One region of the Polaromonas aquatica genome, then DNA from elsewhere that is predicted to be linked to it. Evidence: riboswitches for the same ligand, from Rfam matches in the RefSeq annotation. Region 1 holds a riboswitch; the other holds the start of a gene.
The links. A riboswitch is a leader RNA that binds a small molecule or an ion and turns the genes downstream of it on or off. The one in region 1 is predicted to bind thiamine pyrophosphate.

Region 1 (14,964 bases):
GCAAGGCTGTTGTGGGCAATGGCTCGCACTTTGGATTTTTGGCCACATCAAAAGCCCAGGTGGATGCCTTCTACGCCAAGGCGGTGGAGATGGGCGGACAGGGTGATGGTGCGCCTGGGCCGCGTGAGCATTATGGGCCGCAGTATTACGGTGCGTTTGTGCGTGACCTGGACGGGCACAAGATCGAGGCGATGTTCTGGGATGTGCAGGCGACTTGAAGCGCCCGGCATGTAAAGCCATGCCCCCGAAACCCGCGCCAGCCGCGGCTTGAGGCATTTGCTTACCAGGCGCAACGTGGCAGACGCAGAGCTGCGGTGCTGGTGATGCAGGATGGACTTTTGTGTCTTTCGACAAGGAGTCAAGCATGGCAAAGCCTCAGAACTTTTTGCTGCGTCCGCGTTACCTGCGGGCCATTCCTTCCCTGGTGGTGTTGACCACCGCGATGGCCTGGGGGGTGGCTTCTGATCCGGATGTGATGGATGCGACGAGCAGGAAGGCCGGCATCACGCTGCAACAGCGGGCTGGCGACGCACCCGGCAGCGCTGCTGTGGCCGGTGACCCTTATTCGCTGGGATTGCTGCCGCGTCGTTGAAAAGGGTGCTTCACAGGCCTGGCCTGGTGTTTTTAATGGCAAACAGGCCCTCAGTCGGCGTGTAGCAAGCGCAAGCAGCTATCGAAACAGTAGCGCTCAAACCGGCCTCAGGGCAAATTCAGACGCCGCAGGCGGCATTTTCTAATGAAATCAGCCGCTGGCCCCCGTGTTCCGCGCGCGACCAGCTACCAAATTGATAGCGTTTGATTTGCGCTCCTTGCCCCGGTGTGTAACTCAAGCGGTCAGTTGCCGATACATCAGACTACGGGCTGATTGCTTATATGTTTCGGGTTTTTGCTTAGGTATTTTTACTTTAGAGTCCCTACAAACACGGGCGCGGGCAGCGCCTGAAACAATAGCGGATTGACGATGTGTTGCTGCGGCATTCAACGTGTTTCATAGCCGTCTCTTGAAGACGGCGGCCGTAGCGCCCACTTTCAACGGAAGCCCTCCGGGATTCCACAGGACTCCATGAACTTTTATCCGATTCTTTTGCTGATGGCGCTGCTGCATGCCTATGTGGGCTGGCGTGTGCTGCCCGGGCTGGGTGCGTACCCGCAGGGGCAGGTGCTGCTGCTCGTGGTGCTGGTGCTGTCGACCTTGCTGATGCCGCTGGGCCTGCTGGGCAGCCGTGTGGTGCGCCAGCCCTGGGCGGACCGCCTGAGCTGGGTGGGCCTGCTGCTGATGGGTTTGTTCTCGTCGCTGTTTGTGCTAACGCTGTTGCGTGACGTGGCCTTGCTGCTGCTGTGGCTGGCCGATGCCCTGACACCGCTTGCCTTGCCGCTGGCGCAGTGGCGCACGGCCTCTGCCGAAGTCGTGCCGGTGCTGGCCCTGCTGGTGACCTTGCTGGGCTTTTTGAACGCGCGGCGCACGCCTGCGGTGGTGCGGGTGGATGTGCCGATCAGGGGCCTGCCTTCGGCGTTGCAGGGCTTTACGGTGGCGCAGATCAGCGACATCCATGTGGGGCCGACCATCAAGGGTGCTTACCTGCAGCGCATCGTGAACAGGGTGAACGGGCTGCGCGCCGACATGGTGGCCATCACGGGCGACCTGGTGGACGGCAAGGTGGCCGAGCTGGCCGGGCATGTGGCACCGCTGGCGGGCCTGAAGTCGCGCCACGGCACTTTTTTTGTGACGGGCAACCATGAGTACTACTCGGGCGCGCATGCCTGGGTTGCCGAGCTGCGCAGGCTGGGGCTGACGGTGCTGATGAACGAGCATGTGGTGCTGCACCACGGCAAGGCGGCACACACGGCGCTGACGCCCCTGGGTGACCCGCAGGAGGATGAACACATCATGGCGCCGCTGGTGCTGGCAGGCGTGACGGATTACAGCGCGCACCACTTTGACGAAGCGCACCGCAGCGACCCGCAAACGGCGCTGGAGGGCTCGCCACTGGCCGCGTCTGTGCGTTTGCTGCTGGCGCACCAGCCGCGCAGTGCGGCGGCGGCCGCCAGGGCGGGTTTTGACCTGCAGCTGTCGGGCCATACGCATGGCGGGCAGTTTTACCCCTGGAATTTGTTTGTGCGCTTTCAGCAGCCGTTTACCAATGGCCTGCACAAGCTGCAAAACCTGTGGGTGTACACCAGCCGGGGGACGGGCTACTGGGGCCCGCCCAAACGCTTTGGTGCGCCTTCGGAGATCACGCAACTGCGGCTGGTCGCGGGCTGAGCCTGGCGAGTGGTTTTACGTGGCTACGCAGATCACCCTGTAAACCGTTCGCCCTGAGCCTGTCGAAGGGCCTGGTTGTGAGGGGCAAGGCTTCGACAAGCTCAGCCCGAACGGTGTGAGCGCCGATTCGTTATTTTTGTTGCAAACAGGCCGCTGGCCGGCGTCTAGTGCGCGCGGATAGCTATTAATTTGGTAGCGATTTTCGCTTCTTCACCAGCTTGAACCTCGCCGGTCTGTTGCGCTCCGCAGCCCTTGGCTTTAGCCGTAGATCGGGCCATACTGATACCAGAGCCTGTTTACGATCTATACGGAGTCGCGCAAGCACCTTGTCGGGATGGGCTGCAAGGCGCGGTGCGCCGCCAATAACTGGTTATTGGCAAGCAGCGCAACGCTGCAGACCGCCCGAGAAGGTACTTGCCCTTCGGGTTGGGGTGAAATCGGGCGATTGCGCCGCCCAGGCCCTTGCATGGGCATGAGCCCATGCGGCATGCCCGGACAGCACACTCATCCCGATTGCACCCCAACGCGACCCCGTATAGATCGTAAACAGGCTCTTAAGGCGGGACGCCGTGTTCGGCCTCTAACTCGGGAGTACGCCATGCTGGATTGGGTTGGATACGCAAAAGAGCTGATGGGCCGCATAGGCGAGATCGGCCGCCTGAGCCCGGACACCTTGAGGGGCTACCAGATGCTGTCGGGCGCGGGCGAGAAAACCGCGCACCTGGACGCCAAGACGCGCGAGCTGATTGCGGTGGCTGTGGCGGTGACCACGCGCTGCGATGGCTGCATCACCGTGCACACGGCGCAGGCGCTGAAGGCCGGTGCAACACGCGAGGAAATCGCCGAGGCCCTGGGCGTGGCCGTGGCCCTGAATGCGGGCGCGGCCATGGTGTATTCGGCGCGTGTGATGGATGCGGTGCACGCGCACCAGGGCAGTTAATTCAATATAAGCACCCCGCCGGCCAGCGGCGGGGGTTGGGCTTATTTGCCGTCGGGCAGCTCGATCTTGACTTCGAGCACGTCCAGGTTGTCCTGGCGCTCCAGGTTGACCTTGATGTCGTTCGGGTTGATGTTGATGTACTTGGAGATCACCGCGATCAAGTCGCGCTGCAGCGCCGGCAGGTAGTCGGGCTCGTGGCCCTGGCGGCCAGAGCGCTCATGTGCCAGGATGATCTGCAGCCGCTCTTTGGCGACGCTGGCGGTCTTTTTCTTCTCGCCGAGCAGGAAGGATAAAAATGAAGCCATGGCGTTTTACTTGCCTCCAAAGACGCGTTTGAAGAAGCCGGTTTTGGGGGCGTCGATAAAACGCAGCGGCTTGTCTTCACCCATGAAGCGGGCGATCACGTCCTTGTAAGCCTCGGACACGTCGCTGCCGGTCATGTGCACAGCGGGCACGCCCTGGTTGGAGGCTTGCAGCACGGACTCGGACTCGGGGATCACGCCGATGAGCTTGATGCGCAGGATGTCCTTGATGTCTTCGAGCGAGAGCATCTGGCCCTGGTCAACACGGCTGGGGTTGTAGCGGGTGATCAGCAGGTGTTCCTTGATCGGGTCGCCGCCTTCCATGCCGCGCTTGGTCTTGCTCGACAGCATGCCCAGGATGCGGTCGGAGTCGCGCACTGACGACACTTCGGGGTTGGTCACGACCAAGGCCTCGTCGGCAAAATGCATGGCCAGCAGCGCGCCGGTTTCAATGCCAGCCGGGGAGTCGCAGATGATGTATTCAAAGTCCATGGCGGCGAGGTCGTTCAGGACTTTTTCGACGCCTTCCTTGCTCAGGGCTTCCTTGTCGCGGGTCTGCGAGGCGGCCAGCACGAAGAGGTTGTCGCACTGCTTGTCCTTGATCAGCGCCTGGTTCAGGTTGGCTTCGCCCTGGATCACGTTGATCAGGTCGTACACCACGCGGCGTTCGCAACCCATGATGAGGTCGAGGTTGCGCAGGCCGACGTCAAAGTCGATGACGGCGGTTTTGTGGCCGCGCAGGGCCAGGCCGGTTGCAAAGCTGGCGCTGGTGGTGGTTTTGCCCACGCCGCCCTTGCCGGAGGTAACCACGATGATTTTTGCCATGGGTAAAAAGTCCTTTGAAGAATTAGTAGGTAGAGGGTTCAGGCCGGCGTGGGGGCATCATGCTTTTCCGGAGACCTTGATCGGGTCCATGACGAGCTTGTCGCCTTCCGGGCCGGGCACCAGGCGGACCTGCGTAGGCTGGCCCCAGACGCCATCGGGCAGGGGGTTTTCGCTGGTGCGGTAAATGCCTGCAATCGAGATCAGTTCCGGCTCCAGGCACAGGGAAAAAATACGCGCGTCGGCATTGCCGCGTGCACCGGCCATGGCCTTGCCGCGCAGTGGCGCGTAGACATGGATGTGGCCATCGGCAATCACTTCGGCGCCGGGGTTGACCATGGCCAGCACCACCAGGTCGCGCCCGCGCGCGTAGACCTGCTGGCCGGAGCGCAGCGGTTTGTCTATGACCAGTGCGCCCGGTGCTGGTGCTGGCGGCGCTTCTGCCGGGGCGGCCCTGCTTTTGGGAGCGGCGCGCTCGGGGGCTGGTGCGGGGGCGCTGACGCGTGCGTCCGGCGCGGCCACCAGGCCGGCGGCCAGTGCGGCGGCCATTTGTGCCGGGCTGCCGCCGCGTACCGCGATGGGTGCCACGCGGTAGGGGCGCATCATGGCGACCAGTGCGGCAAAGTCAATGGCGCCTGCGTCGGCTGCGAGCGACGACAGTTCTATGACCAGCGGGTCGTTGTCAAAAAAGTCGGGGATGTCGCCAAAGCGTGTCGCCAGCTCGCGCGCCAGCGCGGCCAGGTCGGTGGATTTGAGTAACAGCGCTACCAGCGGGAGGTTGGCGCTTTTGATTTCGAAGGTGGCGGGGCTGCTGGCCGGGAGGGCGACGGTCATGAGGTGCTAAGCATCGCTGTACAGCGCGGGAAAAAAGACATGGGGCGCAATGGGGGTACGGGTTGGGCGTACGGTTTTTCGGTAGCCTGAAAAGCTTCAAATCTTAACAGCGGGGCATGACGCAGTTGTTAGGGAATGAAACGCCGTGCAGCGTAGCGCCGGCGCGGCAACTGTGGGACGATAGCGGGAACAACTTGTTTTCAGGAGCCGGCCCATGACTTTGGATGTGCATGTGCTGCGTCTGCAGCCCGGGGACGACCTGCGCGGCGCGCTGGAAGCGGCTTTCCGGGACCTGCACGCCGCTGGTGCACCGGCAGCGGCCTGTGTGGTGTCGGCGGTGGGCAGCCTGTCGCAGGCGGTGCTGCGTTACGCGGCGGAACCACAAGGCCTTTTGCGGGTCGAAGCCTTGGAGTTGCTCACGTTGTCGGGCACTCTGGGTGTGGGCGGTGTGCACCTGCATGCGAGTGTGGCGGATGCCCGGGGCCGGGTGAGCGGCGGCCATGTGATGCCGGGTTGTGTGGTGCGCACCACGGCGGAGATTGTGCTGGCGCTGTTGCCGGGCTGGTCGTTTGAGCGTGCGCTGGATGCCGGTACCGGGTTCAAGGAGCTGGTGGCGCGGCGTTTGTAGGGTTCGGGTCAACGCATTTTTGCAAAGAGGTGTCGTGATGGGTAAAACAGGATCTGGTTTTGCGCGGTCATCGAAAAAGCCGTTGATGGCGATCATGCTGGCGCTGTCGTTTTCATTGGCGCCGTCCTGGGTGGCCGCGCAGGGCGGCATGGGCTCGTCGTCGGGGGCCTCGGCAGGGCAGCCGTCGCAGAAAAAGCTGGTGAACCCGCTGAACCGCAACCCTAGCCGGCGCAGCGGCATACCTGACACGGCGCCGGTTCCGGACGATCCGCGCAATTCGAGTACGCGGCCTACCTTGCCGGCGGCGCCGAGCACGCCGGACCCGCGTGATGTGGTGCCGCCGCAGCCGGACAGTTCTCGGGATTTGAAGTGATATTTTTGGCCTTTTCGGGCGCTGGCGTTCTGAATATGCGCGCAGTCAGCTATTGAATTTGTAGCGAACGAGACACCGTTCGGGTTGAGCTTGTCGAAGCCTTCGCTGGTTTGGGTGTGTTGCCCTTCACTGGCAGGCCGGGGATAGCCCGGCGGCTAGTCACTTTCTTTTGCTTCGCCAAAAGAAAGTAACCAAAGAAAAGGCGACCCGCAGTCTGGGTCCCTTCACTTCGTTACGGGCAACCTGCGCTGCTCGATTCCGGCGGCGGTCCAAACAACTCGCCTTCGGCTCAAACAAGTTTGGCCCGACCTTCCGCCTCCATCTGCGCTGCTCGGCCCAGCCAGGACGGCGGGGGAGATAAAACGGGGTCAACGGAGGGGATTTCTAATAAAAAATGCCCGTGGCCGCCGTTCCATGAGCGCAACCAGCTATCAAATCAGTAGCATTTCGGGTGTGTCCTCAATCATGATGATGCCGTCCTCAGCGCTGTCCGTTACCGGCGTGTTGGCGACAAGCCTTGGCTCGGTCCGGTTGTGCCAGTGGCGGCGTGGCATGCCTTTTTTCATGGTGCGGAGTTTTTGCCGTGCCGGTTTGAAGACGCGCTGGTAGCAACTGAGCCAGTGCTGCTGGCCTGCGTTGGGCTGGGGCACTTCGCTTTGTTGTGCGCCAGGGCCGAAGCGCAGCTGTGTGCCGTCCCACTGGATGCTGCACTCGGGGGTGAGGATGGCCCAGCGCATTTGTGCGAAGCGGCGAGCCAGGAAGGGGGCCACGGTTTCGACAACGTGGTGTTCGGGTTCCAGCCAGGCGACGTGCAGCAAGCCGCTTTCGGGGTGGGTCCTGAAGGTGTCGTCCTGCACGGTGCGGAAGTACACAAAGGCCTTGATCTTCTGTATTTCGCCTTGCACGGCCTGCGCCATGTCCCGTGCCTGGACCATGTCGGCGTCCAGCGGGTCCTGTCGCAGGCCGGGTTCATGCGCCAGGCGCCAGAGGATGCGGTAGAGCAGGCCGAAACGGTTGGGGTCGCTGTGCAGGACCACGCTTTGGCATAGCGTTAAAAACTCGGGCGGCACGCCGACGGCGGGTGCATCGCTGAAGGCGCTGTGCTGCGCCGGCATGCCGATGCTGGAGCTGTCGCCGGTCAGTTCCATGCCTGCCGTACCGGTGCTGTGCCAGCTGACCTGCTCGGGCAGCACCTGCCTTGCCAGCAGGGCGCGTGCCGCGCGGCGAAAGCCCTCCAGGTCCGTCGGGCCCTGCAGAGTTACCGGCAGCAGGGCTTGCGGGAAGAGGTCGTTCGTCAGCAGGTCATTCATCACGCCCATACAAAAACTCCTTGCTTCACCACTTGGAGGCGCCCCTGTCCCGGATAGTTCTGCCAGCGCTGTAGGCGAAGGTGCCGATACGCCAGCAGAAAGTCGGTCATGCCAGGGTCGCCAGACCGGACGGGTAGAAGACCGGCATGTGGCGTGCGGATTTAATAAACACTGTATTAATATACAGTGTTTCGGGTCTTTTGTGTTATTGGCGTTTTGCTCCCGGGGCCGCCGCGGGGAGTTAAAGCGCAATCTCCGCTGCAAGCGGGGCGTGGTCAGACAGGTGTGACCACGGTTTGCTGGGCAGCACCATGGGCGCGTGGCCTATGGCGTTGCGTACATAAATGCGGTCCAGCCGTAGCAGGGGCAGGCGTGCCGGAAAGGTCCGGGCGGGGTGTCCGTGGGCCTGCACAAACACTTCATGAAGGGCGGCGCCCTCTGCGAGCTGGCGGTGCGCGCGGTGCCGCCAGTCGTTGAAGTCGCCGGCCACAACCAGGGGCGCGTGGACGGGAACGGCCTTGTGCACCAGCTGGCAGAGCATGTCCATTTGTTTGGTGCGATGCGCCTCGGTCAGGCTCAGGTGCACGCAGATGGCATGCACGTTCACCTTGTGCCCAGGGATGTGCAGTTCGCAGTGCAGCAGGCCGCGCCTTTCGGGCCCGCTGATGGACACGTCGTGGTTCTCATAACGCACGATGGGAAACTTGGACATGATGGCGTTGCCGTGGTCGCCATGGGTGTAGACGGCATTGCGGCCATAGGCAAACTGCGGCCAGATGGTGTCGGCCAGGAATTCGTAGTGTGGGGAGTCGGGATAGTTGTCGAACTTGTCCGGGTGTTTGGCGTGGCTGCCCGTGACCTCCTGCAGAAAGACCACATCGGCGCCAACGCTGCGCACGGCTTCGCGCAATTCGGGCAGGATGAACTTGCGGTTGAAAAATGTAAATCCCTTGTGGATGTTGACCGTCAGCACCTTGATGGAAAAGGTCCTGGCCGCCATGGCCAGGGCTTCCTGTGCGGCGACCATCACGTCGGTATCGGCGGTGGGCGTCACCACGACGCTGACCGTCTTGCTGATTTTGATAAGGGATTCGGGGTTGGGCATGAGGCAATAAACCGGCCGGGAAAAAACGGGAGCCAGCGTGAAAAATCAATACGCCATTGTTACGCTGGTGGCGGCAGGGTGGGTGTAGGACCACAAGCTAATTTTGGCTGTAAGGTCTTTGGGCGCGTGGTGCCGGTCCCCTGTGTAAAGCGCGCTGTCCTACGCGTCTGGGCGCGACCCGCCGATAAGCCGATCCCGGTTTCCCGCCTAAATTGAAGCAAGTCATGCCCGGCTTGGCCTCGGCCTTTGCAGTGGCGCCAACTGTTCTGGTGCTTTTGCAAGGTTTCTGCCTGGTTCCGGAGATCATGACCCGCTCTGCCCTGCTCAGGTTTCTTCAAGGAGTTAGAAATGAACAAATTCTTAATGCGATCCCTTTCTGTTGCCATGGCCCTGACGGGCGCGCTGGCCTTTGCCGCGCATGCCCAGGGCGGCCCCGATACCGGGGTGCGTACCGGCATGAACGCCAATATTGGCGCTGATGTGCGCGCCAGGGCGGGTGTCGAAGCCAACAACGGGTCGGCTGGGGGCGGCATGAGCGGCAACAACGATGTCAAGGCGGGAGCCACCACGCAAACATCGGGAGGCGTCAAAGGCGCGCTCAGCGAGGCGGCCGGCGCCACCAAGCGGGCGGCCACGCGCGCCACCAATGCGGTGGGCAATGCCGCCGCGCGTGCTGATAACAGCATTCAACGGGCGCTGCCCGCCAATGCTGCCGGCCGCGCGTCAGCCGGTGTGCAGGGCTCAGGGAACCTCCCCGGCCAGGCGCAATAAGGCAGACGTAGAAGCCGCATCCAGGCGGCTTTCGTGTTTCGGCACGGAAGGCGGTCCTACACGATCACAGCCTGAGCGCCCACGGGGGAAGTTTGGGCGGCAAACTAAATTGCAGGCGGGGCAATCAAAAGGCCTCTCGGCAGGGGCTTCGGAGTTTGTGGGTCCCTCTTCTTTTAAACCAAGGAAATAACAAATGAAAAAGTCAACAATGTCGATTCTTCTGGCTGCCATGATGGCCGCCTCTGGTTTGGCCTCCGCGCAGTCTGCTGACGTCAAATCCGGCACCCAGGGTGGCGCAGGGCCTGCCCCGGCTGCGGGCATGTCGACCACCACGCGCGCCGAAGTGAAGTCGGAAATCAACCCGAATGTCAACAAATCCGGCACAGATGGCGGGTCAGCTGCGTCGCCGGGCGCCAACCCGGGCACCAAAAACGTAGGCAGCAAAATGACCGCTGCCGAACGCAAGGCCAAGCGCGATGAGCGCCGTGCTGCCCGCAAGGCCAAGCGTGAGGAGATGGCTGCCAGCGGTGCCGCGAAGGTCCCGCAAAAGAGCGGCGGCTCTGCCAACTAGCCTTTTGGGTCCGGCCTGCGTGCAGGCCATGACACAAACGCCCGGCGCTTTCCAGTGCCCGGGCGTTTTGCTTTTGGGGATGGCGGCACGTTATGCTGCGCCTTTGCCCTACACACAAGGATTTCACATGCCACGCCCATTGCTTGACGACGCGCATATCCACCCCGCCATCCAGGACAGGATTGCAAGCTGGCAGCAGGCCATCGTGCAGGAAGTACAGGCGGCTGTGGCCGCGAATGATGTGGTGGTTGTAGGCATGGGCGTCAACCCCTTTGTCAAAAGGGCGCGCAAGGCGCTGGATGCTGCGGGCGTCGCGCACCACTACCTGGGTTATGGCAGCTATTTCAGTTTGTGGCGTCAGCGTGGCGCGCTGAAGATGTGGACCGGCTGGCCGACCCTGCCCATGGTGTTTGTGCGCGGCACGCTGGTGGGCGGCGCGACAGACCTGGAAAAACTCATTGCCAGCGGGGAGCTGAAAACGCTGCTGGCCAGATAAGGACGTTAAAAAGGCCCACACCAGCCTCATGAAAGAGACGGGTGTGGGCCCAGTTGCTTGCGTTGACTTGTTAACCAGCGGCCCCAGGCCGCTCAACCTCGGGGCTCAGCCTTTCTTCTGGCCGGGGCCGTGGTGTTCACCATGCCGGGCATGCCGCATGTGCTCTGCATCAAACACCTTTTGCTGCTCGGGGCTCAAGGCCGCATAAAACGCCTTGGTGGCGTCACCGCGTTTGTCCATGGCGGCGCTCATTTCCGTCATGCGCTGGGTGCGCATGGCGCGCATTTTGTCGATGCGCTCAGGCGTTGTCAGTTTGGCGAATGCCGCGCGGTCCTCGGCCGTGGGCCTTGCGCCGCGTGCAGGCGGCTGCATGGCCGCCGTGTAGGTGCTCCAGGCGCCTTCCTGCGCCGGGGTGATCTTGAGTTTGGCTTTCATCTCGGCTTGGCGTTTGGCGATCCATGCCTGCATCTTTGCCGGGTCATGGCGTGCCATGCGGTCACCGGCGTGGCCGGGGCCGGCGGACTTGCCTGCCGCAGGAGGGCCGGCAGGCGGTGCTGTGGGCGCGCCTTGTGCCATGGCGCTGGCTCCCACGGTTGCCAGCAGGCCGGCGAGGATGAAGCTGTTGATGGAGGCAGAAGGTTTGATAGCGAATTTCATGGAGAGCTTCCTTTCGAGAAGATGCCTGATATCCGGAATTGGCTTCAGGTTGGAATCAAGTGTGCGGGCCCTGTGTATAGGCGCCATTGCGCGGCGGTGATGGTTTGTAAAGTTAAAGCAATTGTTCACCCCTACCGACACTCACTTCGTGTAGTGCCTTTTCCCCTTGCAGGGGACGGCGCCTGCGGCCTGGCGAAGCCAGTTCCGCGGCCCCTGCTTGAAGGGGTAGGGAGCCGGGGGGCGACGTTATTGCGGCCGGTCATTTGCCATGCGTCCCCGGCCTGCCTACAATGGTCTCAGCTTGTCGGGGTGCCAGGGATGTTTCCACCAGGAAATGTTGATGGCTGAGATCGCAGTATGCGAGACCCGCTGAACCTGATCGGGATCATCCCCGCGTAGGGAACAACGCAATTGGCACCGGAACTCCGTAGCGTCGCCACCTCCAGACGCCACCAGTGGAACTCCCGGCTCCCCAGCAGGCACCTCAGTACTGCGTCTCGCAGTACCTACCTTCTGGAGAACACCATGGCCAAGACCCGTCTTACTGTTGATACCAACGACCTCACCAGCCGCATCACGCGTGCGCCTTTTCCCGGCTCTGCAAAGATTTACATCGAGGGCTCGCGGCCTGATATCCGTGTGCCCTTTCGTGAAGTCACCCTGACCGATACGCTGGTGCATGAGGGCCGCGGCGAGCCGCGCCGTGAACCGAATCCCCCGATTCGCCTGTTTGACTCCTCGGGCGTGTACACCGACCCGGCGGCAACGATTGACATCACGCGCGGCCTGCCGCCCTTGCGCGGCGCGTGGATCAATGAGCGTGCAGACACCGAGGCCCTGCCGGGCATCAGCAGCGCCTATGGCCGTGAACGCCTGAATGACCCCGCACTTGCTGCACTGCGCATGAAACACGCGCCCGTGCCGCGCCGCGCCAGGGCCGGCGCCAATGTGTCGCAAATGCATTACGCGCGCAAAGGCATCATCACGCCGGAGATGGAATACATCGCCATTCGCGAAAACCTGGTGCGCGCGCAACTGGCCGAACGCCTGGCCACCGAGCGTTTGCCCAAGCCGGGGCATTCCTTCAACGCGGCTATCCCCAAGGAAATCACCGCCGAATTTGTGCGCGACGAAGTGGCGCGCGGCCGCGCCGTGATCCCGAACAACATCAACCACCCCGAGAGCGAGCCGATGATCATCGGCCGCAACTTCCTGATCAAGGTGAATGCCAATATCGGCAACTCGGCGGTGACGTCTTCGATTGAAGAGGAAGTCGACAAACTGGTCTGGTCTATCCGCTGGGGCGCAGACACCGTGATGGATTTGTCGACCGGCGAGAACATCCATGAAACGCGTGAATGGATCTTGCGCAACTCACCGGTGCCCATCGGCACGGTGCCGATTTACCAGGCGCTGGAAAAAGTCAATGGCAAGGCCGAGGACCTGACCTGGGAAATCTTCCGCGACACGCTGATCGAGCAGGCCGAGCAGGGCGTGGACTACTTCACCATCCACGCCGGCGTGCGCCTGGCCTATGTGCCGCTGACGGCCAACCGCCTGACCGGCATCGTTTCGCGCGGCGGCTCCATCATGGCCAAGTGGTGTTTGTCACATCACAAGGAAAGCTTTTTGTACGAGCGTTTTGAAGAGATCTGCGAGATCATGAAAGCCTATGACGTGTGTTTCTCGCTCGGTGACGGCCTGCGTCCCGGCTCGATTGCAGACGCCAATGATGAAGCGCAGTTTGCCGAGCTGCATACGCTGGGCGAACTCACGCAGATCGCCTGGAAGCACGATGTGCAGGTGATGATTGAAGGCCCGGGCCATGTGCCGCTGCAGCTCGTCAAGGAAAACGTCGACAAGCAGCTGGAGGCCTGCTATGAGGCGCCGTTTTACACGCTTGGGCCCCTGATCACCGACATCTCGCCCGGCTACGACCATATTTCGTCCGCCATGGGCGCGGCCAACATCGGCTGGTACGGCACGGCCATGTTGTGCTACGTGACGCCAAAGGAACACCTGGGCCTGCCGAACCGCGACGACGTGAAACAAGGCCTGATCGCCTACAAGATTGCCGCGCATGCGGGCGACCTGGCCAAGGGTTACCCGGGCGCGCAGATGTGGGACAACGCGGTGTCGAAAGCGCGTTTTGAGTTCCGCTGGGAAGACCAGTTCCGCCTGGCGATTGACCCCGACACCGCCATGGCCTACCACGACGAAACCTTGCCTAAAGAGAACGCCAAGGTGGCGCATTTCTGCTCCATGTGCGGACCCAAGTTCTGTTCGATGAAAATCTCGCAGGAGGTGCGCGAATTTGCGCGGCTCAATCCCGCCAGCACAACCCTTGCACCCGCGTCTGCCGTGATCGCCATCAAGCAGATAGACACCGGCTTTGAAGAAAAGGCCAGGGAGTTTCGTGAGGGCGGCAGCGAGATTTATTCCTGAAAAAAACTGATTGAAAGAAACGCAGAAACCATGAGCAGACCTCACATCGGTATCGCCGGAGCCGGCCTGGCTGGCCGCACACTCGCCTGGCGCCTGGCCAGGGCCGGGTGCCGCGTGAGCCTGTTTGATGCGCGCCGGCGCGATGACCTGGCCACGGCGTCCATGACGGCCGCCGCCATGTTGTCGCCGCTGGCCGAGCTGGCCGTGTCTGACGAATTGGTGTTTGCACTGGGCCAACGCTCCATGCTGTTGTGGCCGCAGTGGATTGCCGAGCTTGCGGCGTCCGGTACCGAGCCGGTTTTTTTCCGCCAGCAAGGTTCGCTGGTGGTGGCCCACGCACCTGATCAGGCTTCACTGGAGCACTTCACACGCCTGCTGCAACACAAGCTGCCGGATGCCAGCCGGTCGCAGGTACACACACTTGATGCGGCAGCGCTGGCACAGCGCGAGCCGACGCTGGCAGGCCGTTTCGGCGGCGGTCTTTACCTGGAAAGTGAGGGCCAGGTGGCCAACGACCAGTGGATGGCCGCGCTGGCCGTCGAGCTTGATCGCCTCGGTGTGCAATGGCACGAGGGGCAGGCGGTTGAGCGGGTGGAGGCGCGCAGCATGGTTTGCGCCGGCCAGACGCATGCGCTGGATATGACGGTTGATGCGCGCGGTGTAGGCAGCAAGGCGCAGTGGCCGCAGTTGCGCGGTGTGCGCGGCGAGGTGTTGCGTGTTGAATGCGCCGGCGTGACGCTGCAGCGGCCGGTGCGCCTGATGCATCCGCGCTACCAGCTGTACGTTGTGCCGCGGCCCGGCAATCAGTTTGTGGTCGGCGCGACCGAGCTGGAATCGGAAGATACCGGGCCGGTGACGGTGCGTTCGGTGCTGGAGCTGGCCAGTGCCTTGCACAGCCTGCACCCGGCTTTTGGCGAGGCGCGTGTGCTGCGCATGAACGCCGCGTTGCGCCCCGCGCTGGACGACCACCGGCCCGCGATTGCCCTGCGGGATGGCGTGTGGCACATCAATGGCCTTTACCGCCATGGGTATCTGTGCGCGCCTGCGCTGGTGGACGATTTGGCCCATAAACTGCTGGCTTGAGACAATCGGGGTATCACAGACCGCCATGAGCACCATGAATTCACTGGAAATATCGCTAAACGGCAAGCGCATTGAAACCGCTGCTGCCACCTTGCAGGCCCTGCTGCTGGCCCATGGTTACGAGTTGCAAACCGCGTTTGCCTGCGCCATCAACAGCAGCTTTGTGCCGCGCCCGCAATGGCCCGAGCGCGCCCTGCAAAACGGTGACCGCATAGACATCGTGACACCAATAACGGGTGGATAACAGTGGAACACCCCCGTCGGATGCTCACTGCGTGTAGCACCTTCCCCCCTTGCAGGGGGCGATGCCCGCAGACTGGCAGAGCCAGCTCCGCGGCATCTGCTTGCACTGCCCCATCGAAAC
Region 2 (14,964 bases), on a different contig from region 1:
TCCTGCGCTGGCCAGCAAGACAGTGCCACGTCCGAAACGGTCGTTGAGTTTGTCAAGCGTGTCCATCAGCACACCCCTTTCTTCGGGCTCTTCGCCCAGGTCAAGCTCCTGTTGTTCGAAACTCGAGTCCTGGAGGTCAAGCAACATGACTCCGGCTTTGATGAAGTCGAAGCCAGGCTTGAAGATCGCCTTGAGACCACACAACGCTGCCTTGACGAGCTCCCGGGTGTCAGATGTGGGTCGGCGAAGCGGGACTGTGGCGCTATTGCTGTATTGCTTCCCCTGCCTGAACGGACTTGTGTGTATGAACACGCAAATCTGTGCAGCTTTGCTGTCTTGCAGTCTTAGTTTTACTGCCGCACCACTCGCAAACTCGGTGACGGCTTGCGTCAGTTCATCAAGTGTTTGCACTGGCTGACCGAAACTGCGTGTGAATGCAATTTCCTTTTTAGGTGGCGGCTGTTCTTCCATCGCAATACAAGCCTGGCCCTGAAGTTCGCGCACGGTGCGCTCCAGCACGACGCTCCATCGACGGCGTATTGTGGCCGGGTCTATCTGCACGAGCTGCAGGACATTTGTCACTCCTTCGTCGTTGAGCTGCTGCGCAATACGCCGACCTATGCCCCACACTTCTTCGACCTTCGTCGCTTCCATCACTGCATCAAGGTCTGCCGCTGGAAGTGCTCCCAGATTGCACACGCGCGCGAGTTCGGGTGGATAACTTCCTGGTTTTCGGTCAGCACTCTTCGCGACCATATTGGCGAACTTGGCCAGGGTCTTCGTTTTTCCGAGGCCCACCCCGCACGGTATGCCAGTCCACTGGAGAATTCGTTCTCGAATGTCCTTTCCACGTTTCGTGAGATCGCCACGGACTCCCTCCATGTCAATGAAACATTCGTCGATGCTGTAGATTTCCTGGCTTGGCCCCATGCCTGCCGCGATGCTCATGATGCGACTGGACAATTCACCGTATAACGTGAAGTTAGCACTGAGTGCGACTACGCCGTGCTCTTCTGCCAACTGTCGGCATTCAAACCAGGGCGCCCCCATACGTATCCCCAAAGCTTTCGCTTCGTTGCTTCGAGAAATTGCACAGCCGTCATTGTTTGACAACACCACGACTGGCCGCGTTTTGAGGATAGGTCTGAACGCACGTTCAGCTGAAACATAGTAATTATTGCAGTCCAGTAGACAAAACATATCACTTGCGAAACCGCTTAATGGTGGCCGTTACCACACCGCACACCGACATGGTTTGCCCATCCTTGAACAGGATTGGCGGATAAGTTGGGTTGGCGGCGCGGAGCTGAACGCTTCCATTGCGCCGAAAAAATTGCTTGACCGTAAAATCCCCGTCGACCTCTGCCACCACAATATCAAGATGTCGAGGCGGCACCAGCGCGCGGTTGACGATGAGAATATCTCCGTCAAAAATACCCAGGCCAATCATCGACACGCCAGAACATCGCCACATGAAAGTGGCTGCAGGATGTGTGATCAACAGTTCGGTGAGGTCAAGCCTTTTGACTGCGAAATCTGCAGCCGGTGAGGGGAAGCCCGCTGGCACAGTTCCCTCCACCCATGGGAGTGGCAGGCCGCCCTGGCCGGGGACATAGAGCTGCGCATCATTCGGCATATTGCTGTACATTTATACAGTATATGATTTTCGAGTGACAACGGCTTAATATGCTCGAAAATCAGTAACCCGAGGCCCCGATGTGTAGCCACTATGAAGCCCTTCGTCAGTGGGAGAATTACGTCAAATTCTTTCACGTAACCAACCCGAGGGTCGGCAGGGATTCATGTAAAAACCCGCAGAAATAGGCTTAAGTCCCAGTCCCCGTTGATTTTTTTGACTCCCTCTTAACTGATTGGCTGGCCCCTTCATGCGGGTTTTCCACCACCAAATCAGGACTAGGCGCCGGCGCACTGAGTCGTTCCAGCATGCCGGCCACACCACCTGCTCTTGCGCCGTGACGGATGCGCGCCCGGGTCGTGTATGCCATCGGCACGATCAAGCATATCTTCAACTTCACCAAGGTGCGCTACCGGCGTTTGGCCAAGAATGGCAACCGGCTGTTCGTGGCTGCGGCCTTGGCCAACCTGTAGCAGGCAATTGCTGGCATTGCCACGCCCGTAGTGGGCCAAGAGCGCACCGGGAGGCCGCGACAGCGGCGCTCAGCGCATCAATTCAGCTTGAAAACCCGCCCGTTCAATGAAAATCCGAGCGCTTGGCCGCTCAACAGGGCTTGATCAGATGGTATGGACGCCTCCCTCCTGTGCACGAGGGTTATGGCGAAGGGATCTTCCCCGGCAGCGTGCAAAGTGGGAGAGTCATGATCCCTTTGCCATTATCGAACTGGAGACCATCATGGAACGTACTGTCATTGCGATCGACATTGCCAAGAAGGTGTTTCAACTGCACTGGGTCGACCCTGAAACCGGGCACATCGAGCGCCTGCAACTCAAGCGTGCGCAGATGCTGCCGTGGTTCGCCAATCGGGACTGCGCCCAGATCGTGATGGAGGCGTGCGGCGGTGCGCACGAGTGGGGACGTGCACTGTGTCAGCTCGGGCACGACGTTCGACTGCTGTCGCCTCGCAAAGTGCGCCCGTTTGTGCAACGCAACAAGACCGACGCCGCCGACGCGCAGGCGATCTGGACCGCCAGCAGGCAGCCCGGCATGCGCTTTGTGCCGATAAAGACCGAGACACAGCAGATCGTGCTTTCGCTGCACCGGTTGCGTGCGCAGCTGATGAAGACCAGGATCATGCAGACCAACGAACTGCGTGGCTTGCTGGACGAATTCGGCATCGTGTTGCCTGAGGGCCATGCGGCTCTACTCAAGGCCCTGCCGGCAGCGCTGGCTGACGCCAAGAGCCGTTTACCGGCGATGCTCATGGACAGCCTGGACGACCAGCTGCGCCGCGTCAATCAACTGCAGGCCGACATCGGTGCCATCGAGCGCCGGCTGGCCCAGCAGATGAGGGAAATCCCCGCCTGCAAGGCAGCGGCCGAGATTCCAGGTGTTGGTTTGCTCACGGCGACCGCGGTCGTCGCCAGCATGGGGACCCCCACGGCGTTCAAGGACGCGCGCGAGTTTGCTGCCTGGATCGGTCTGGTTCCACGGCAGACCGGCACGGGCGGGCGGATCAGGCAATTGGGCATCAGCAAGCGTGGCGATGCGTACTTGCGAACGCTGTTGATGCACGGTGCCAGGGCCATCGTCGCGAAGACCAAGGATGCTCCGACATGGCCTTGGCTTGCGGCGCTGCTGCAGCGGCGGCCTTACAGCGTGGCGGTGGCCGCAGTGGCCAACAAGCTGGCACGCACGATCTGGGCGGTGCTGGCGCGCGGACAAGCCTGGCGGCCCCAGGCGTGGCAGGCAGCGCATTGAACGGACTTTGTAATCAACCGCTTTGAAGGAGAGCAAGCGACCACGCGTGTGATGGACCAGACAGGTTGGACCGGGATGGGGACACTCCGATAGGGAACAAGAGCATCAAGCTCGATGTTCAGATGGGAACCTCATCAGCGAATACCATCAGGGCCAGCAGGTACTCAGCCTGCACAACAGGCCGGATATAAGACTGCAGCCCTGCCTCCTGATTCCGCCACGCACACGAGTTACTTGCAATCCGGGAGGCGTCCATATAAGATCTTCCCTAACTATCGACAATGTTCGATTACTCACGCGCTGACAACTATGCCTGATCGTAGAGCCGGGGAAGAAGCGGCACCAAGTTGCACCGTTTGAACGGAAAGCGCCTCGTCCAACCATCAAACCGGACAGCGTTTAGATCCCACTTTTCGCTTTCGCCACCCAAAACTGCCATCACAGGTGTGCCGGTTCCAGAAGACGGTGTATCAGCGATTCTTGTGAGCGTCCTTTTGTCCAGCGAACTCAAGTCGGCGCTGCCTCGCGGATGGGTGTGCCAATCTCCCAAATAAGTTTCTCGACCCTCGGAACGAGCGTGATGCACCTCGATTTTTTCTTGTTGGTACTCCGCGTCGGGCGCAAATCTGTATCGACTATGCCGAGCATTGGGACCCGGTCCGATCAGTGCCGTTACAACCAGTTCTCCGTTGTTTGCTTTGTAGCCGAGGAATACGCCGCCGGTCTCCAATGGGAAAGATTTTTCCCCGAGGGCGCACATCAGCCCGTATGCTTGACGCGGTATCCAGATGGGTTCACCCATGGGCATCGCAGGCAGGATGTTGCTCGAGGGGACAGGTCTGCCACGAGGGTGCAATCGGGTGCCCGTCTTTCCAGAGATTGACAACGCCAACATCCCAATCGAAATCGGGATAGCCATGTTCGGCACCCACGCACAATGTCGCCACCGCCATACGCACCGTTTGCAGCGCCACTGAATCCATATCGAAACCGGAACCGGTGAACGTGGGGCTGAAGCAACCGATGGGCTGTACAGTGGGACCCTCCTCGAAAACTGGAGCGTCAATTTTTTTCTCGAATAGCTGATGCCTGAAACATTTCCAGCACCCTAGGGTCTTTCCCCGAATAGCCCGACCGACGATACCGCCCCAGGCCCCCGGAGTTCCGGTGGCCCAGAGGTATGGAATGCCATGCTTCCATGCGTAGTCCGCTAGAAAGTTCTGGACCGTGAACTCCACGGTGCAATCGATGATGAGGTCGGTCCCTTCCAATGCGCGGGCCATCCGACTTTCATAATCTCCCACCGGACTCTTAACGTCCATGGGAGAGCCCACCTTCAGTGGGATTGCGAGGGTCTCAACAAAGGGATAATTGTGAGTAATGTGCCTGGCCAGCACATCTGCTTTGCCATAGCCTGCAGCCGCCCAACCCATAATCCATCGCGGAATATTGCCCGCCTGAACAAAATCATGATCAATCAGGTTTAGACGTCCGATTCCGGCTCGTGCAAGCTGCCATGCAACAGTTGAGCCTAGGGCACCAAGTCCAAAGACTGAGACAACCTTTTCGGCCGCAGGTTTCAGACGTGGCACACGCGTTTGCAGATCGTCGCGGCTACCTCGGTCTGCACGGGCAAGGAAATATTGAATTTGATCGCCCGGGGGCAATCTCCTTCCGGTTTTGACTGGTACGCTTGCTCGAAACCGGCGCCTGACCAAAAATAGCCAAATATCGTGTTGCTCTTCAAATCGGGCTTGGTCGGCGAAAACAAGGCCGACAACATCTGGTTCGCCGTTAAAGTTGGGCTTTAGAAGCTCGGGCCAAATCTTGATCGCCTCATCCAAGACGCGCAATGGTTCGGTTGACTTGGGTGGGCCAGCCAACCTGACCCAACGTGCATGAAATCGGCTTGGATATCTGGCCTGGATGCTGAGATCCGATTGGCCCAGCACGTCGCCGTTCATATCACGCACTTCGAGAATCGCACACCGAAAAAGATTGTTCAGATCGACGTCGTTTTCCACGCCGATGACCAGCTTGCCGCGTCCATTTTCCGGTGGCAGCGCCCAGTCGGAAGTCACGACCAGGCTATCGGTCATATAGTTGAGAAACCCTGTGACGGGTGCGCCCTCCCGAGCTTCAGCAACCGACGGATCACCCTTGTCAGCCTTCAGAACCTCAGGTAATTGTTCGAGCAGATATTTGGCAACCGTGTCGGCTGCCATGTTCCACTCCGAGTCGATGTGCGCGACGAAGCAAAGTAGTTTCGAAACAGGGTCCTGGTGTTTTGCCAAGGCCAAAGTCGGAGCAAAAACTTGAAACGCAAAATACGGATAGTCTGAGGGGAACACCACCATCAGGGGATGCTCGGCATCTGCGATCGGGTAAATGACGGTCAAGACCAGCTGGCCAGCAGCTCGTCTTTCCGGGTCTATGACAACCGCAAAACCAGCATTCTCAAGCTCATCGAGCTCAAACTGCAAACGTGCGGGGAATTCGTCGTACCAGAACAATTAACCAACCTCACGGTCCTTTGGCGGACGAGGCGGGGGTGTTGGTCCAGGGGGGACATGGGGAGGCGGGCCTGGCGGCACATTCGGATGCTCTGGATGTTCGGGATGCCCCGGTTTTTTAGGTAAATCTTGAGCCACGTATATTCCTTGGTTGATTGCCCTTGGATCAATATAGACGATCGGGTTAAAGGGAAGTTGCTGCAAAACCATCACAGCTTATGCAAGCGCGGAAAATTTCATCCCGGCCGCTGAGCTTGGGGTATTTGATAGTAACCAGTGTCTGTCCAGGCTGCATCCTCCGATTGGGGGAGGTCTGCTCCAATTTTTAGACGGTCAACTTCGGAACGCAAGGGCTACCGTGCTCCCGCCTGGCTGCGCAGAGCCGCTTTTGGCCTAAAAGGTAACCTACGGCACAAGGTGACTTTGACTATTTCCGAGAGCATTGGCAGTACTAGAATGACCCTTGGTACGGAGCGCTCGTGCCACCGCAACCAATCTGGAAGCCCGGTCCTGGAGGTCAGTCCAACGCAACAATGACTGGTGATCCAATACGGACTCCTGCTTCACCCCGTTCGTCCGCATGAGCCCCGAGGGTGTTCCGTTCCAATGAATGGCGACGCTTCGAGGGGACAGCAGCCTGGCTCCGGCGGGTAATGCGTAGCGGTGGCGAATGGTGCTCCTCCACCCGGTGGCGCTACCCTTGCCTGCCTGTGCGACCGGTTTTCCGCAGTGGCTCAAAATGCTTTGGATCGGCGAAAGTCCGTGTTCGGTGCGATTCTCGGGGCTGAATGCCAATGGCTATCGATCGGATACTGCCATCCGCGTGCAGCGAACGCGGCAGAAAAGAAGCTTGCTGCCGCTGCAAAGAACTCGTTCCTGAATGTGCATTCAGCGCAATCGCGCCATGAAAGCCGGAGCCCGCACTTCAGCAGTGACTCCCCCGAACTGGCGGCGCCTACCAATTTGGTGTCGCCAGTGACCTGAGCGCCGGCCCTCACGGAGCTGAAGTAGCCCGTTACAGCCAACTCCGAGGTTACCGACGAAGCCGACCTCAAAAGCCGGTTCGTCGTGACTAACAGCTTCGCCATCGGCACCGCGCCCGAGCGCCACGCCTTTGTATATATCCAGTTGCGCCAGCTGTCAGGCAGCACCCCCGAGGCCAAGCGCGCCCTTTCGGAATGCGTGGCCGCCGTGCTGCGCCACTTCGCACAACGGCCTGCGGGCGTACAGGTGCAACTCAGTGTGGAAATCGTGGACATGAACCGGTCTCGTACACCAAAGAACGGATCAGGATTTTTTGGGCTGGGCTTGTTTCTGGATTTTCCTTGGACCAGTCTGGTCGAGCCAGGCGCGAAGCTATCAGAAAGTGAGCTGTCAGCGATTACCCCCAGTGCTAGAGCAAAAAACTCTCACATTCAGCTCAAACCCTCTCCGCCCCCATCCACCCCCGCAGGCTGTTCACAAACGCCCAGCCCTGCACCAGAGGCAAGTCCTCCACCCGCACCACGGCCTCGGTCAAACGCCCTTCGCGCAATGCCAGCGCGCGCCCCACGCCCGGCAGCAAGCCACAGGCCAGAGGCGGCGTCACCCAGCGGCCTTCGATCATCAGCGCCACATTGCCCCGGGTGCACTCGGTGATTTCGCCTTCGGCGTTCCACAGCACGGTGTCGAACACGCCAGGCTGCATGGGCGTGAAGGCGTCATAGTGGGCGCGGCGGGTAGTTTTGAAGCGCACGAATTCGCCGTGGACCTCCATCAGCGGACGGTCGGCCAGTTGCAGGCGCACCGGCCTGGGTGATGATGCGTCCATGGCAAAGGCTTCGGCACGTGCCTGGCCCTGGGTGTCAAGCAGCAGGCGCACGCGCCACAGGCCTTGTGGGTGGGCCTGCGCCAGCTGGTGCAGGCAGTGCTGCACCTGGGCCGCGTCCCACGGGGTACCAAAGTGCGCGGCGGCGCCGGCCAGGCGCTGCAGGTGCTCGGCGGCGTGGCGCAGGTGGCCGCCCTCCAGTGCCAGGGTTTCCAGCAGATCAAAAGGCATGCTCGCCCGCTCGACAAAGGCGCGCTTGTGGCGCCACTCCTGCCATTCGGCGTCAGGCGCGGCGTCCGCGGTGATGCCGCTGCCAATGCCGCAGCGAACGGCAGCGCCGCGCACGGTGACGGTGCGGATGGGCACGTTGAATGTGGCCCTAATGCCCTGCTCGCTTGGCCGCACCACGCCGAGGGCGCCGCAGTACACGCCGCGCGCCTGCGGCTCCAGCGCTCGGATCATCTGCATGGCGCGCACCTTGGGCGCGCCGGTCACCGAGCCGCAGGGGAACAGCGCGGCAAACACATCGGCCAGCGTGGTGCCGGCGCGCGTGCGCGCCTCCACGTCCGAGGTCATCTGCCACACGGTGGGCAGCGCCTCGGTGTGGAACAGGCGCGGTACGCGCACGCTGAACGGCTCGGCGATGCGCGACAGGTCGTTGCGCAGCAGGTCCACGACCATCACGTTCTCGGCGCGTTCCTTGGCCGATGTTCGCAGGGCCCCGGCCTGCGCGGCATCTTCGGCGGGCGTGGTGCCGCGCGGGGCTGTGCCTTTCATGGGCCGCGTGAGAATGCGGCCTGCGCGCCAGTCAAAAAACAGCTCGGGCGACACCGATAGTACCTGCTCGTCGCCCGTGTCGATCCAAGCCGCGTAGCCCCCCGGCTGGGCGCGCCGCAGGGCGGCAAACAGGGCCAGCGCCGCGTCACTGCCCGGCCCGCCGCGCAAGGCCCCCCGCAGGGGCGCGGTGAAGTTCACCTGGTACAGCTCCCCCTCGGCAATGGCGCGCTGGATGCGCTCCAGCGCCGCGTCAAAGACGGGCCGGGGACAGGCCGCCTGCCATTGCACCTGCGCCGTGCCGGCAGAGGCATCGTCATCGCGCGGCCACGGCAGCGCCTCGTCGTAAACCGCGAACCAGGCCACCGGCCCGTCCGCCACCGGCCCCGCATGCACGGCCAGCGCTGCGTCAAAGGCCGGCGCCGCCTCGTAGCGCAGGTAGCCCACGCACCAGAAGCCCTGCGCTGCCGCGGCCTGCACGGCATTGAGCACCGGCCGCACCTGCGCCAGTCCGTGCGCCACCAGCGTCTGGCGGGGTGTGCCAAAAGCACAGCGCAAGCGCGGCCCGCCCGGGTTGTCCGAGTCGGAAAAATCGATCCGCGCCGAGAGGAGCCGCATCAGGCCACGCCGATGCGCGGCACCAGCCCCGCCGCCGGTTGGCCCAGGCGCTGCGCGGCGGTAAACGCCAGCATGCGATCAATCGGCAAGCGAGCACGCACGCCCAGCGCCGGGGTGGCCTGGACCTCGGGGCTCAAGGTCTGCAGCGCCTGGTCAGACCCGCCAGCCTGTTCATCGCCATCCAGGCGCAGTGCGCGCAGCTCTTGCAGGTGGCGCTGTCGCCGGCCGTCGGCGCTTCGATAAAAATCTTGCAGGGGTTCAGCGTGCGCAGCTTGTGCATCATGCTCGTTGGCGCTGCAGTGCTGGCCATCGCGCACCTGCCAGACCAGCTCGGCCTGCGGATCGAGCCGCAACACGGTCGCCTCCACCCAGGGCTGGCCGCAAACCACCGCGGCTTGCCCCGCCAACACCCTGGCGTGGCTGCGCAGCTCAGGATCAATCAGTCCGGCGGTCAGGTCGCCCCCATGTCTTCGTCCAGCGCGCGAACAGCGTCGGCCCGCGCAAGCGCCGACACACTGTCAGCAGAAAAATCAAAAACTGAATTCATTTTCTTCATCGTTTCCCGGGATTGGAGGCGGCAAGCATAACGGCTTCACGGCGGCGCCCCGGTTAGCACGCTATCGGCATGGCTGCGAAGGGGATGGGATCCCTGCGTCCGCTTGTACTAAAATCTGCCTTGCTCCGGGGTGCTGCCGGCCATTGTGGCCGGCCAGCTGAGATGGCCGACCCAAACCCGTGAACTTGATTCGGTTCGTACCGACGTAAGAAGAGCTGACTGTCCACCGGTCCCCGGCGGCCCAGTCAACGACCAACACCACAGCGCTGGTGCTGGCCACACCTTCGGAGCATTTTGTGCGGCAACGCACGCCAAGGAATGCCCCGATGAACGCACCCGACAAGTTCGCCCAGCTGCTGTCCCTCACCCGCGCGCCTTTCCCCGCCTCGCGCAAGATCCACGTGCCCGGCCAGGTCCATGCCGGCCTTCGCGTGCCCATGCGCGAAGTCAGCCTGAGCAACGGGGAATCCGCCACGCTCTACGACACCTCCGGCCCCTACACCGACCCGGCCGCCGACATCGACGTGCGCCGCGGGTTGGAAGCCTTGCGCACGCCGTGGATCGAGACGCGCGGCGACACCGAGGTGTACGCTGGCCGTGCGGCCCAGGCGGTTGATGACGGCACGCGCCGCCAGGACCGCGATGATCCGCAAGACCCAGAAGCCCAGCGCATCGCGGCCCTGCGCGCCCAGGCTGCCGGGCTGCAGCGCACACCGCGGCGCGCCAACGCCGGTGGCAATGTCACGCAGATGCACTATGCGCGCCGCGGCATCATCACGCCCGAGATGGAGTACATCGCGCTGCGCGAAAACACGAAGCGCGAGTGGATGGCCGAGTACCTGGGCGATGCCGAACGCGCAGCCCGCGTGCGCGGCAACCCCATGGGCGCCCAGCTGCCCGCCTTCGTCACGCCCGAGTTCGTGCGCGACGAAGTGGCGCGCGGCCGCGCCATCATTCCGGCCAACATCAACCACCCGGAAGTCGAGCCCATGATCATCGGCCGCAACTTCCTGGTGAAGATCAACGCCAACATCGGCAACTCGGCGGTCACCTCGAGCATCGAGGAAGAGGTCGAAAAACTGGTCTGGGCGATCCGCTGGGGCGCCGACAACGTGATGGATCTGTCCACCGGCAAGAACATCCACACCACGCGTGACTGGATCATCCGCAACTCGCCGGTGCCCATTGGCACGGTGCCGATTTACCAGGCACTGGAAAAAGTCGGCGGCGTCGCCGAAGACCTGAGCTGGGAGATTTACCGCGACACGCTGATCGAGCAGGCCGAGCAGGGCGTGGACTACTTCACCATCCACGCCGGCGTGCGCCTGCCTTTCATCCCGATGACGGCCAATCGCCGCACCGGCATCGTCTCGCGCGGCGGCTCCATCCTGGCCAAGTGGTGCATGTCGCACCACAAGGAAAACTTCCTGTACACGCACTTCGAAGAGATCTGCGAGATCATGAAGGCCTACGACGTGAGTTTTTCTCTGGGCGACGGCCTGCGCCCCGGCTCCGGTGCCGACGCCAACGACGAGGCGCAGTTTGCCGAATTGCGCACGCTCGGCGAGCTGACCAAAATCGCCTGGAAGCACGATGTACAGACCATGATCGAAGGGCCCGGCCATGTGCCCATGCACATGATCCAGGCCAACATGGACGAGCAGCTCAAGCACTGCCACGAGGCGCCGTTTTACACCCTGGGCCCGCTGACCATCGACATCGCGCCGGGCTACGACCACATCTCGAGCGCGATAGGCGCGGCCATGATCGGCTGGTTCGGCACCGCCATGCTGTGTTACGTCACGCCCAAGGAACACCTGGGATTGCCGGACCGCAACGACGTCAAGCAGGGCATCATTGCCTACAAGATCGCCGCGCACGCCGCCGACGTGGCCAAGGGGCACCCGGCTTCGCGTGCACGCGACGAGGCACTGTCGAAGGCGCGCTTCGAATTCCGCTGGCACGACCAGTTCAACCTGTCGCTGGACCCGGATACCGCGCGCGAATTCCACGATGAAACCCTGCCCAAGGAAGTCAGCAAGGTCGCCCACTTCTGCTCCATGTGCGGACCAAAGTTCTGCTCCATGAAAATCAGCCAGGAAGTGCGCGAGTTTGCGGCACAACAAGGTATTGCGGAAAACGCGGCGCTGGACCAGGGCATGCAGGCAAAATCGGCCGAGTTCCGCGAGAGCGGCAGCGAAATCTACATCCCCATCCACAAAGCTTGACCAGGAAGGACATCATCATGCACATCGGCATCGCAGGCGCTGGCCTGCTCGGGCGGCTGCTGGCCTTCGAACTGAGCCGGGCCGGCCATGTGGTCGAGGTCTTTGACCCCGCGCCGGGCCCACAGGCGCCCGCCTGCGGTCCGGGCACGGCACCTTATGCGGCCGGCTGGACCGCCGCCGGCATGCTCAGCCCCACGGCTGAGCTGGAGTCGGCCGACGAACACGTGTTCGCGCTCGGCTTGCGTTCGCTGGATCTGTGGCCGGCCATCGTGGCGGCCCTGGGCTTGCCGGTGGAACTGCACCGGCGCGGCAGCCTGCTGCTGGCGCACCGCGTGGTGGACCTGCTGCAGCACAAGGCGCCGACCGGCCATGCGCCGCAGCGGCTCGACGCCGCGGCCCTGCGCGATCTGGAGCCCGACGTCCATGGCGTGGCACACGCCTGGCTGCTGCCGCACGAGGGGCAGATCCACACCGTGGCAACGACAACATGGCTTACTGGGGCAAGTTGCTGCCGGTGCCGGTTGTGGGCATTGCCGGCATGGACATCGCGCGGACGGAGCAAGCTGCGCGCTGCGGCGCCGCTGGTGTGGCGGTGATCAGCGCCATCACCGCAGCGGCTTCGCCGGAAGCGGTGATAGCTCAACTGCAGGATGCCGTCCGGCGTGGCAAAAGCCAGCCGCCGGCCACCGCGCCCCGGATGCCCCCCCCTTCTGCCCATTGTTTGATCATTGAACCTAGAAAGCGCCAGGCAACGTACGCCTAAAATCCAGGTGACCGGCTTGCGGCCCAAGCCGGGAGTTGTCCTTCGCGCCCAACCGCGTCAAGGAAGAACGCCCGGCCATTGCGGTGCAGGTCTGCCGCGCTGGCTGACCAGCGCGGGGGACCGTCTTTCAATCGTCTTTTTCAATCCGGAGCCCTCCTCCCCATGGACAACCAGGCTATGAGCGAGCGCAGCCTGCGGCATGTGTGGCACCCGTGCACGCAGATGAAGCAACACGCGTCGCAGGCCGTGCCGCTGGTGCCCGTGTCGCACGCCGAGGGCGTGTGGCTGTATGACTTCGACGGCCATCGCTACCTCGACGGCATCAGTTCGTGGTGGGTCAACCTGTTCGGCCACAACCATCCGGCTATCCGGGCAGCGCTGGTGGACCAGCTGGGCCGGCTTGACCACGTGATGCTGGCCGGTTTCACCCACCAGCCGGTGGTGGAGCTGTCCGAACAGCTGGCCGCGCTGACCGGTCTGGGTCATGCTTTTTATGGCAGCGACGGCGCCTCGGCCACCGAGATCGCTTTGAAGATGAGCGCACACTACTGGCGCAACACCGGGCGGCCCGGCAAGTGCCGTTTTGTGGGCCTGGCCGGCGGCTACCACGGCGAAACCGTGGGCGCCCTGGCCGTGACCGATATCGCCATTTTCCGGGAAGCCTACGCGCCGCTGGTCCGGCTGGCGGCGACCGTGCCCAGCCCCGATGCACGGACGGCACAGCCCGGTGAAAGCGCGGCCGATGTGGCGCAGCGCGCCGCCGGCGCGCTGGAAGCCTGGCTGGCCGAGCACCACCACGAAACCGCCGCCCTGATCGTCGAGCCCCTGGTGCAATGCGCGGCCGGCATGGCCATGCACGATGCCGGCTACCTGCGCCGGGTGCGCACGCTGTGCGATCGCTACGAGGTGCATCTGATCGCCGACGAAATCGCCACCGGCTTCGGACGCACCGGCACGATGTTCGCGCACCAGCAGGCCGGCATCCGGCCCGACTTCATCTGCCTTTCAAAGGGGTTGACCGGCGGTACCCTGCCCTTGTCGGCGGTGCTCACCACCGACACGGTGTATGACGCCTTTTACGACGACGAGACGGCACGCGGCTTTCTGCATTCGCATTCCTACACCGGCAACCCGCTGGCCTGCCGGGCCGCGCTGGCAACGCTGGCGCTGTTTTCCGGCAACGATGTGCTGGCACACAACGTCGTGCTGGCCCAGACACTGGACCAGGCTTTCGCGTCCTTGACCGGCCATGCGCGCATCCGGCATGCGCGCCGGCTGGGCATGATCTGGGCCTGGGACGTGGACACCGTACTCCCCCATTTTGCGCAGCGCTACCACCAGCATGCCATGGCACAGGGCGTGCTGCTGCGCCCGATCGGCCACACCATTTACGCCATGCCACCCTATGTGATGGATGAGGAAAGCGCCGCCCACCTGGCGCACGGCGCGCTGGCGGCGCTGCAGGCCACACTGGCCGAAGAGGAACGCCACCATGGCTGAGCGTCATGCCATCTCCTGTTTTGTGACTGGTACCGACACCGGGGTCGGTAAAACCCTGGTCAGCGCGGCACTGCTGCATGCGCTGGCGCGACACCACACCCGGGTTGTCGGCATGAAACCCGTGGCGGCGGGCACCACGCTGGTCCAGGGCATCGAAGCCAACGACGATGTGCTGGCGCTGCGCGCCGCCTCCACCTTCAGCGTGCCTGCGGCACTGGACAACCCGGTGCTGCTGCCAGATGCGGTGTCGCCGCATATTGCCGCCGCACGCGCCGGCCTGCGCATAAACATCGCCCACATCGTCGCCTGCCATCGCCAGCTGGCGCAGCTGGCCGACGCCGTGGTGGTCGAAGGCGCCGGCGGTTTTCTGGTACCGCTCTCGCCGCTGGAGACCGGCGCCGACCTGGCGCAGGCACTGGGTCTGCCGGTGGTGCTGGTGGTGGGTTTGCGCCTGGGCTGCCTGAACCACGCGCTGCTGACACTGGAGGCGATCCGCGCACGCGGCCTGAGCCTGGCCGGCTGGGTCGCCAACCATGTCGATCCGGCCATGCTGGCGCAAGACGACAACCTCGATTTTTTGCAGCAGCGGCTGGGTGCGCCGCTGCTGGCGAATGTGGCGCACCAGAACGCGCCGGATGCCCGAACCTTGACCATCAAACTCCCCCCGACATGGCAACAAACCCTTCGCTGACCAGCTCCTGGCTGGATGAATTTCCGGCGCGCATTGCCGAGCTCGACCGTGCGCACCTGCGGCGCCGGCGGCGTGTGGTGCTGCCCGAAAGTGGCGCCCGGCTGCAGGTTGATGGGC

Region 2: linked by a shared signal. The riboswitch ahead of thiC (phosphomethylpyrimidine synthase ThiC) and the one ahead of thiC (phosphomethylpyrimidine synthase ThiC) in region 1 are both predicted to bind thiamine pyrophosphate.

What each region holds. Positions count from the first base shown of each region.
Region 1 covers NZ_JBHSRS010000018.1:560,302-575,265, forward strand. Annotated here, with positions in the region: gene ACFQND_RS11095 (VOC family protein) at 1-218, shown strand, start outside; gene ACFQND_RS11100 (hypothetical protein) at 365-592, shown strand; gene ACFQND_RS11105 (metallophosphoesterase) at 1,064-2,263, shown strand; gene ACFQND_RS11110 (carboxymuconolactone decarboxylase family protein) at 2,862-3,203, shown strand; gene minE (cell division topological specificity factor MinE) at 3,245-3,508, opposite strand; gene minD (septum site-determining protein MinD) at 3,515-4,330, opposite strand; gene minC (septum site-determining protein MinC) at 4,388-5,161, opposite strand; gene ACFQND_RS11130 (PPC domain-containing DNA-binding protein) at 5,382-5,789, shown strand; gene ACFQND_RS11135 (hypothetical protein) at 5,827-6,162, shown strand; gene ACFQND_RS11140 (TIGR03915 family putative DNA repair protein) at 6,594-7,481, opposite strand; gene ACFQND_RS11145 (endonuclease/exonuclease/phosphatase family protein) at 7,714-8,499, opposite strand; gene ACFQND_RS11150 (hypothetical protein) at 8,926-9,348, shown strand; gene ACFQND_RS11155 (hypothetical protein) at 9,542-9,919, shown strand; gene ACFQND_RS11160 (glutaredoxin) at 10,047-10,415, shown strand; gene ACFQND_RS11165 (Spy/CpxP family protein refolding chaperone) at 10,521-11,072, opposite strand; TPP riboswitch at 11,368-11,491, shown strand; gene thiC (phosphomethylpyrimidine synthase ThiC) at 11,598-13,517, shown strand; gene thiO (glycine oxidase ThiO) at 13,548-14,600, shown strand; gene thiS (sulfur carrier protein ThiS) at 14,626-14,844, shown strand.
Region 2 covers NZ_JBHSRS010000016.1:42,136-57,099, forward strand. Annotated here, with positions in the region: gene ACFQND_RS07580 (Y-family DNA polymerase) at 1-1,200, opposite strand, end outside; gene ACFQND_RS07585 (LexA family protein) at 1,202-1,648, opposite strand; gene ACFQND_RS07590 (hypothetical protein) at 1,981-2,109, shown strand; gene ACFQND_RS07595 (IS110 family transposase) at 2,372-3,397, shown strand; gene ACFQND_RS07600 (Mov34/MPN/PAD-1 family protein) at 3,705-4,199, opposite strand; gene ACFQND_RS07605 (ThiF family adenylyltransferase) at 4,192-5,910, opposite strand; gene pabB (aminodeoxychorismate synthase component I) at 7,331-9,109, opposite strand; partial or broken gene nadA (quinolinate synthase NadA) at 9,109-9,407, opposite strand; TPP riboswitch at 9,782-9,894, shown strand; gene thiC (phosphomethylpyrimidine synthase ThiC) at 9,992-11,893, shown strand; gene ACFQND_RS07625 (FAD-dependent oxidoreductase) at 11,911-12,489, shown strand; gene ACFQND_RS07630 (thiamine phosphate synthase) at 12,381-12,656, shown strand; gene bioA (adenosylmethionine--8-amino-7-oxononanoate transaminase) at 12,819-14,156, shown strand; gene bioD (dethiobiotin synthase) at 14,149-14,847, shown strand; gene bioF (8-amino-7-oxononanoate synthase) at 14,826-14,964, shown strand, end outside.